Regions from separate parts of the Serinicoccus hydrothermalis genome, predicted to be linked through region 1. Evidence: predicted binding sites of a transcription regulator. Region 1 holds the regulator's gene; the other holds the start of a gene.

Region 1 (4,205 bases):
TCGCGCTGCCCCCCGGGACCGGCGACGAGGGGTGGCTGCGGGCATACCAGGCGGTCGTCCCCACCATCGTCCGGGTCTTCGACCCGCAGATCGTCGTGAGCCAGCACGGGTGCGACTGCCACTACGCCGACCCGCTGGCGCACCTGTCGGTGTCGATGGACGCCCTCGCCGTCGCCTACGGCTGGGTGCGGGAGCTGGCCGACGACCTGGCCGGCGGCCGGTGGGTCTCGCTCGGCGGCGGGGGGTATGAGCTGGTCGAGGTGGTGCCCCGCGCCTGGACCCACCTCATCGGCGTCGTGACGGGCCGGCCGGTCGACCCCCGGACGCCGGTGCCGGAGTCGTGGCGGCAGCACGTCGAGGAGGTCTACGGGCTGGACGCGCCCCGCTCGATGGGGGACCGCGAGGGCCGGGAGATCCGCTACGGGCGGTGGGACGAGGGGCACGACCTCGACGAGCCGGTCGACTCGGCCATCATGGCGACGCGCCGGGCCAGCTTCCCCGGCTGGGGCCTGGACCCCTACTTCGACTGACAGCTGGCAGCGACGGGGCGAGATCCCGTCCGCCCCGTTCGCCCCACCCGGCGTGTCGCGCTGGACTTTTTTCGCTCACGACTTTCGCAATGACCACATCTGCCCCTATCGTTAGCCCGACAAACCGACGCAGGCTGTGTGCCGGAGGGGAAGCCGTGCCCGCTGCCTGCCTGGAGAAGCACAAGAGACGGGATGCGTCCGATGGCAGATGAGCGCCAGCTCGCTGAGATGACGTTCATGACCGTGGCCGAGGTGGCTGCCGTCATGCGTGTGTCCAAGATGACGGTCTACCGGCTGGTGCACTCGGGCGAGCTGCCCGCGGTGCGGGTCGGTCGGTCCTTCCGGGTCCCCGAGAAGGCCGTGCACGCCTACCTCGAGGACTCCTACCACGGCACCGCCTGACCAGGTCGCTTTGGGAGCCGGACCCCGCCCGCGTTAGGGTGGAACGGTTGTGCATCGCCCTGCGCCGCCCCGCGGCGTGGGACGCCGACTGCACCATCACGACCGACGACGACGAAGGATGGCCCCATGGGCTCTGTGATCAAGAAGCGCCGCAAGCGGATGGCGAAGAAGAAGCACCGCAAGCTGCTGCGCAAGACGCGTCACCAGCGTCGCAACAAGAAGTGAGGCCGTCGGCCACCAGGCCGACACCCGCGAAGACCATGGCGCCCGTCCCGTGCTGGGAGGGCGCCATCGTCGTCCTCGGTGGTCGGCGGGAGCGACCGTGAGGTGGTGGGGGCGCGGCAGGAGCTCCGGGACGCAGCCGCGGGTCGAGGTGCTCTCGCGGCCCGGCTGCCACCTGTGCGAGGAGATGGTCGGGGTGGTCCGCACGCAGGTCGAGGACGTGGTGGTCCGGGACATCGACGCCGAGCGTGCCGGCGGGGAGATGGGGCAGGCCGAGCACGACCGCTGGACGACCGAGGTCCCTGTCCTGCTGGTGGACGAGAAGGTGGTCGCGCGGTGGCGGGTCGAGCCCGCCGAGCTGCGGTCCGCCCTGTCCCGCGCGCGCCGCGCCGGGCGCCGTCCCTGACCCCCGGCCCGCTCCTCGTTTTGGTGGAAGCAGGGGTGCGAGCCTAGAGTTGAGGGGTCCGCTCCGACCGGAGGACGAGGGTCTGATATAAGCCCCTCCCGGCGTCGGGGAGAGCCACCCACCAGGAAGGAGCCGGTGCCGCCGTGATGGCCGAGTCGAACCGGCGCGGGGTGCCGGACGCCACGGTCGGAAGGCTCCCGGGCTACCTCCAGGCGCTCACCACGGTGGCGGAGCAGGGCCGCAGCTCGGTTTCCAGCGAGGAGATCGCCTCGCTCGCGGGGGTGCGCTCGGCCCAGGTGCGCAAGGACCTGTCCCACCTCGGCTCCTACGGCGTCCGGGGCGTCGGCTACGACGTCGCCAGGCTCGTCGACCAGATCTCCGCCGAGCTCGGGCTGAGCCAGGACTGGCCGGTGGTCATCGTCGGCATGGGCAACCTCGGCCGCGCCCTGGCGAGCTACGAGGGCCTGGCCACCCGCGGCTTCCACGTCGTCGCCCTGGCGGACAACGACCCCGACGTGGTCGGCAGCCGGGTCGAGGGTATGCCGGTGCAGGCGCTGGCCGAGCTGCGGACCTGCGGCCCGGTGTCGGTGGGTGTCGTCACGACCCCGCCCGAGGCCGCCCAGGAGGTCGCGGACGTGCTCGTCGAGCTCGGCGTGCACTCCATCCTCAACTTCGCGCCCGTCGTGCTCCAGGTGCCCGCCGACGTCGACGTGCGCCGGGTCGACCTGGCGACCGAGCTGCAGATCCTGGCCTTCCACCAGCACCAGCGGGAGGCCTCCGTGACCGACACCCCGGTGGAGGGAGTCTCGTGAGTGTCCTCGTCGTGGGCCTGTCCCACCGCACCGCACCCATCGACCTGCTCGAGCGGGCCGTCCTCGACGCCGACGGCGCCGCGGGCCTGGCCGCCCGCCTGCGGGCCGGCGACCACGTGCACGAGGCGCTCGTGCTCTCCACCTGCAACCGGCTCGAGGTCGTCGTGGAGGCCGGGACGTTCCACGGCGCGCTCGAGGAGATCGGCGTGGCCCTGGGGGCGCTGACCGGTCTGTCCCGGGACCAGCTCACCGACCACCTCTTCGTGCACTACGACGACCGGGCGGTCGCCCACCTCTTCGAGCTCGCGTGCGGTCTGGACTCGCTGGCGGTCGGGGAGAGCCAGGTGCTGGGCCAGCTGCGCGAGGCGCTCGCCGTCGCCCAGCGGCACGGTCACCTGGGGCCCTCCCTCAACCCGCTGGTCCAGCAGGCGCTGCGCGTGGGCAAGCGGGCCCACGCCGAGACCTCCATCGACGACGTCTCCCGCTCCCTCGTCGCCCTCGGGCTCGACCGGGCCAGGGACGTCCTCGGCGACCTCACCGGGGCGCGCACGGTGGTCGTGGGCGCCGGCGCCATGTCGGGCCTGGCCGTGGCGACCCTCGTGCGGCAGGGGGTGAGCGACCTCGTCGTGGTCAACCGCACGCAGGAGCGGGCCGAGCGGCTCGCGGCGGCGCACGGGGTGCGCAGCCTGCCCTGGGCCGACCTCGCGAGCGCCGTCGGCTCGGCCGACCTCGTCATCACCTGCACCGGTGCGGTGGGCCACGTCCTCGACGAGGGCACGCTCGCCCGGGCCCGCGGTGCCGCCGGCCGGTCCGGCGCCCCGCTCACGCTGCTCGACCTGGCGCTCCCGCGCGACGTCGACCCCGCCGTGACCCGGCTGCGCGGGGCCACCCTCTGGGGCCTCGCCGAGCTGCAGCAGGCCGCGGGCGGGTCGGCCGGCCCGTCCTTGCCGGGACCGGGGGCGAGCTCGTCGTCCGGGCCCGAGGAGGCCGAGGCCGTCACGGCGGTGCGCGGCCTGGTCGCCACCGAGGTCGCCGCCTACCTCACCGAGCGGCACGCCGCCCGCCTCGGACCAACCCTGGCCGCGCTGCGCACCAGCGCGGGGCGGGTCGTCGACGCCGAGATGACCCGGCTGGACCAGCGCCTCCCGCACCTGCCCGACGACGAGCGGGCCGAGGTCCGGCATACCGTGCAGCGGGTGGTGGACAAGCTGCTCCACACCCCGACCACGCGGGTGAAGCAGCTGCAGGCGGGCTACGACGAGGTGCCGGCCGACTACGCCCACGCCCTGCGCGAGCTCTTCGACCTCGACAGCCGCGAGGTCGCCGTCGTCTCAAGCCCCCCGCTCGGCGTCGTCGAGAAGGCCACCGAGCGCAGGAAGGGGGGACGGTCCTGATGAGTGAGGCGACCGCCACCACCAGCACCGGGCGACCGCTGCGGCTGGGGACCCGGCGCAGCGCCCTGGCCACCAGCCAGTCCACCTGGGTGGCCGAGCGGCTGCGCGCAGCCGGGTGCGAGGTCGAGCTGGTCCTCGTGACCACCGAGGGCGACACCTCGGCCCGCAGCCTGCGCGAGATCGGCGGCACCGGGGTCTTCGCCTCCGCGCTGCGCACCGCGCTGCTGGAGGGCCGGATCGACCTCGCCGTGCACTCCCTCAAGGACCTGCCGACCGCACCCGCCGACGGCCTCGTCGTGGCCGCCGTCCCCGAGCGGGAGGACCCGCGCGACGTCCTCGTCGCCCGGGACGGCCTGCGCCTGCACGAGCTCCCGGCCGGCGCGGTCATCGGCACCGGCTCACCGCGTCGTGCCGCGCAGCTGCGCCTCGCGCGCCCCGA
Region 2 (4,205 bases), 1.5 Mb from region 1:
CCTCGACGGCGACCTGCAGCTGGTCGGGCTCGGAGAACCGGCGCAGCGTGTCGGTGACGGCGCGCGCCCAGGCGTACGACGTCGAGGCCGCCTCCAGGGAGTCGGCGACCTCGGCGGCGTCCGGCAGCTCCAGGGCCTGCAGGGCCTCGACCATGAGGTCCTGGTTCCACAGCGGCGAGCGCCCGGTGTCGGGCTCGAGCACGACCGGTATGCCCAGGGTCGCGACCGCGAGCGCGTGGCGCACCGACTCGGGAAGCTCGATCCAGTGCTGGCGGTAGAGGCCACGCACCGTGGCGGGCAGGTGGTCGATGTCGGCGGCCGTGAGGCGCAGCTCCCGGTCGCGGAAGCGGCGCCGGACCCGGTCGATCTGGCAGAACAGCTCGAGGGCGAGGGGGTTGGCGTAGCGGTCCACGACGAGCCGCTCGGTGGCGCCGTCCACCCGGGGGTAGTAGTGGCGAAGGATGGCCGACAGGTCCTCCCCGCCGAGCGGGTCGAGTCCTGCTCCCGCGGGGAAGGGGGAGGGCAGCGGTGTGCCGTCCTCGCTGGAGACCCGGACGAGGTGCTCGCCCAGGTCGGCCCACGCCGCGGCGACCTCCGGGACCTCGGTCAGGTGGCCGGGCCAGCCGGTGGAGACCACGAGGACCGCGCGGTCGGAGGAGACGAGACGGCTCAGCACGTCGACGAGCAGCGGGTCGGCGTCATGGAGGTCCTCGACCACGAGCACGGCCGGCAGCTCCGGGCGCGCGAGCCGGGTGAGCATCGCGACCACCTGGTCGCCGATGTCGTCGTGCTGGGGGGTGACCGCCCCGGTGCTCTCGAGGCGGGTGCGACGCTCGCCGCGGTCGCGGCCCTTGCTCCACGCCCACTCGCCCACCCAGCGCACGAGGCCGAGCCCGGGCACGGCGGCGCCGAGCGCCTCCTGCACCACGGTGTCGGCCAGGTGCATCGCCCCTTCGTCCGCCGCGGCGAGCGCGAATGCGCGGGCGTCGTCGGCGCCACGGCCCGTGCGCGGCAACCGGCGCCAGGCGTCGTCGAGGTAGGGCCCGTGCGCCTCGAGCACGCCGATGTCCTGGGCGAGGGCGATGGAGGCGACGCCGTGCCTCGACGAGCAGCTGATGCCCCACCAGAGGTAGGACGGGAGGCTTCCCGGCTCGTGGGTGACCTCGGGGTTGACCTTCTTCCGCCGCGCCGAGACCTCGGCCGCGTCGACGGCGCCGTCGACGCTGATGTGCGGTGGCCAGTACGCCGGATCCTGCTGCCCTGCCGCGAGCGAGGCGTACAGCTCCCGGGCGACGCGGGTCTTGCCCCACCCCGACGGCGCCTCCAGCGACACCCAGCGCGACGGCCCGCCGCTCCGCAGCTCCTCGACCACGGCGGCCAGCCCCTCGACCAGCGCCCGGCGCGGGGCGCCGACGAAGCGCGGTTCGGCGCTGCGCGGGCCCGGACCGACCGGGTCGAGGGCGTCGTGGGCGTCACGGTCCACGGGGGACAGTCTAGGAGGACCGGCAGCGCACGCTCCGGATGAAATAGGACAAGGTTCCTGACGTATTTGCTCTGAGGCGTCCCTGCGCCGATCGGGGACCCCCGGAGGCCTAGACTTCGGGAGTTCGTGAACGTCGTCACAAGCGAGGCGCCAACACCGTGAGTGAGCAGGTCGAGACAGCCGACGTCATCGTCGTCGGCGCCGGGCCGGGAGGTTCGAGCTCTGCCGCCTACCTCGCCTCCCACGGCCTCGACGTCCTGCTGCTGGAGAAGTCGACGTTCCCCCGCGACAAGATCTGCGGCGACGGGCTGACGCCGCGCGCGGTCCGCGAGCTCATCCACCTCGGCGTCCCGATCGACGAGGCCGACGGCTGGCACCGGACCCGGGGTCTGCGCATCATCGGCGGCGGGATGCGCCTGGAGCTGGACTGGCCCGGCAACGCCACCTTCCCGCCCTTCGGCCTGGTGCGGACCCGCCAGGACCTCGACGAGATCCTCGCCCGCCACGCCGCCGCCCGGGGCGCCCGGCTGCTCGAGGGCATCAACGTCCAGACGCCGGTGCTGGACGAGCGGGGGCACATCTGCGGTGTGGAGGCCAAGGTCATGGGGCCCGACGGACGGGCCACGGGGGAGCGGCGCGAGTTCCGCGCCCGCGTCGTCGTGGCCGCCGACGGCAACTCGAGCCGGCTCTCGCTCGGCATGGACCGCCCCAAGCGCGACGACCGGCCCATGGGGGTCGCGGTCCGCGCCTACTACGAGACCCCGCGGCACGACGACCCCTACCTCGAGTCCTGGCTGGAGCTGTGGACCAAGGACGCGCAGGGCGAGCGGGACGAGCTCATGCCCGGCTACGGCTGGATCTTCCCGCTCGGCGACGGCACCGCCAACGTCGGGCTCGGGATCCTCGACACCTCCGAGGCCTTCGGCACCTTCGACTACCGCGACGTCATGAAGCGCTGGATCGACACGATGCCGGGCGACTGGGGCTTCTCCGAGGAGACCCGGCAGGCCCCGATCCGCGGTGCCGCGCTGCCCATGTGCTTCAACCGTCAGCCGCTCTACGACCGGGGGCTGCTGCTCGTCGGCGACGCCGGCGGCATGGTCAACCCGTTCAACGGCGAGGGCATCGCCGAGGCGATGGAGGCCGGTCGGCACGCCGCCGAGGTCATCAGCGCGGCGCTGGCCCGGGCCACCCCGGGGGAGCGGGAGGCCGTCCTGCGCAGCTACACCGCGGCGATGAAGGACTCGCTCGGGGGCTACTACACCCTCGGTCGCGGGTTCGCGACCCTCATCGGCAAGCCCGAGATCATGCGGCTCGCCGTGAAGTACGGACTGCCGCGCCGCTCGCTCATGCGGCTGCTCCTCAAGATCATGGCCAACCTGCCGCAGGAGCGCGGCGGGGGGCTGGACGACCGGGTCATCAACGCCCTGAGCAGGATGACTCCGGCGGCATGAGACGCTGTGTTGACCCTAGGATAAGTATGCGCGCGATTCCGGCGAGCCCAGCGGTGGGCCTGTCCCGAAAGGAGTGCTGAGGCGAGATGGACTACCACCCGTATCTGCCCATCATCTTCTTCCTCTTCTTCGGCCTGCTCTTCGCCTTCGGCTCCGTCTTCGGCGGCGGGCTGCTGGGACGGGTCACCTACAACCGCGCCAAGGCCGAGGCCTACGAGTGCGGGATCCAGCCGACGCCCCAGGCGCACGAGGGCGGGCGCGTGCCGGTCAAGTACTACCTCACGGCGATGCTCTTCATCGTCTTCGACGTCGAGGTGCTCTTCCTCTACCCCTTCGCCGTGGCCTTCGACCAGGTCGGGCTGTTCTCGGTGCTCGCGATGCTGCTGTTCCTCGTCGTGGTCTCCGTGCCCTTCGTCTACGAGTGGAGCAGGGGTGGACTGGAATGGGACTGAATTCGATGAATGCTGAGAGTGTGGTGAGCTGACGATGGGTCTCGAGGACAAGATTCCCGGTGGGATCATGCTGACGACGGTCGAGGGACTGGCCGGTCAGCTGCGGCAGTACTCCGTCTGGCCGGCGACCTTCGGCCTGGCCTGCTGCGCCATCGAGATGATGGCCGTCGGCACGCCCGACTACGACATCGCCCGGTTCGGGATGGAGCGTTTCGCCGCCACCCCGCGGCAGGCGGACCTCATGATCGTCGCCGGTCGCGTGTCGCAGAAGATGGCGCCGGTCGTGCGTCAGGTCTACGACCAGATGCCCAACCCCAAGTGGGTCATCTCCATGGGTGTCTGCGCGAGCTCGGGCGGCATGTTCAACAACTACGCGATCGTGCAGGGCGTGGACCACATCGTGCCCGTGGACGTCTATCTCCCCGGCTGTCCGCCGCGCCCGGAGATGCTGCTCAACGCCGTCCTGGAGCTGCACAAGCAGATCCGCGAGTTCAAGTTCTCCGTCAACCGCGAGGCCGCGGCCCGCGCGGCCGAGGCGGCCGCCATGAAGGCGATGCCGACCTCCGAGATGAAGGGGCTGCTCGCGTGAGCGCGGACGACACCACGCGTGACGACAGCGCCGGCGACAAGGTCGAGACCGGCCCGGAGACCCCGAACCGCGAGCCGGCGACGCAGGAGACCACCCTCGACGAGGAGCACGCCCCCTCGCGGACCGAGGACCAGAAGGTCGACACCGGGACCGCCCAGGAGACCGCCGGCGGCTCGGTCGTGGCGGCCCAGGCCGCCGGCGAGCCGGTCGTCATGGCCCGCAAGCAG

The links. The regulator Rex, encoded in region 1, represses fermentation and respiration genes when NADH is low (regulators of the CRP and FNR family bind a similar motif). The targets are predictions, from matches to a motif close to CTTGTGAANNNNTTCACAAG.
Region 2: a site for Rex is predicted at 1,607-1,626, ahead of SGUI_RS14190 (geranylgeranyl reductase family protein). Genes of this name have one in related genera too.

The regions. Positions count from the first base shown of each region.
Region 1 is NZ_CP014989.1:1,580,389-1,584,593, reverse strand. It holds gene SGUI_RS07285 (acetoin utilization protein AcuC) at 1-530, shown strand, start outside; gene SGUI_RS07280 (helix-turn-helix domain-containing protein) at 732-932, shown strand; gene SGUI_RS17050 (30S ribosomal protein bS22) at 1,059-1,157, shown strand; gene SGUI_RS07275 (glutaredoxin family protein) at 1,255-1,560, shown strand; gene SGUI_RS07270 (redox-sensing transcriptional repressor Rex) at 1,707-2,372, shown strand; gene SGUI_RS07265 (glutamyl-tRNA reductase) at 2,369-3,766, shown strand; gene hemC (hydroxymethylbilane synthase) at 3,766-4,205, shown strand, end outside.
Region 2 is NZ_CP014989.1:3,039,841-3,044,045, forward strand. It holds gene SGUI_RS14185 (tetratricopeptide repeat protein) at 1-1,483, opposite strand, end outside; gene SGUI_RS14190 (geranylgeranyl reductase family protein) at 1,642-2,937, shown strand; gene SGUI_RS14195 (NADH-quinone oxidoreductase subunit A) at 3,024-3,389, shown strand; gene SGUI_RS14200 (NADH-quinone oxidoreductase subunit B) at 3,424-3,978, shown strand; gene SGUI_RS14205 (NADH-quinone oxidoreductase subunit C) at 4,158-4,205, shown strand, end outside.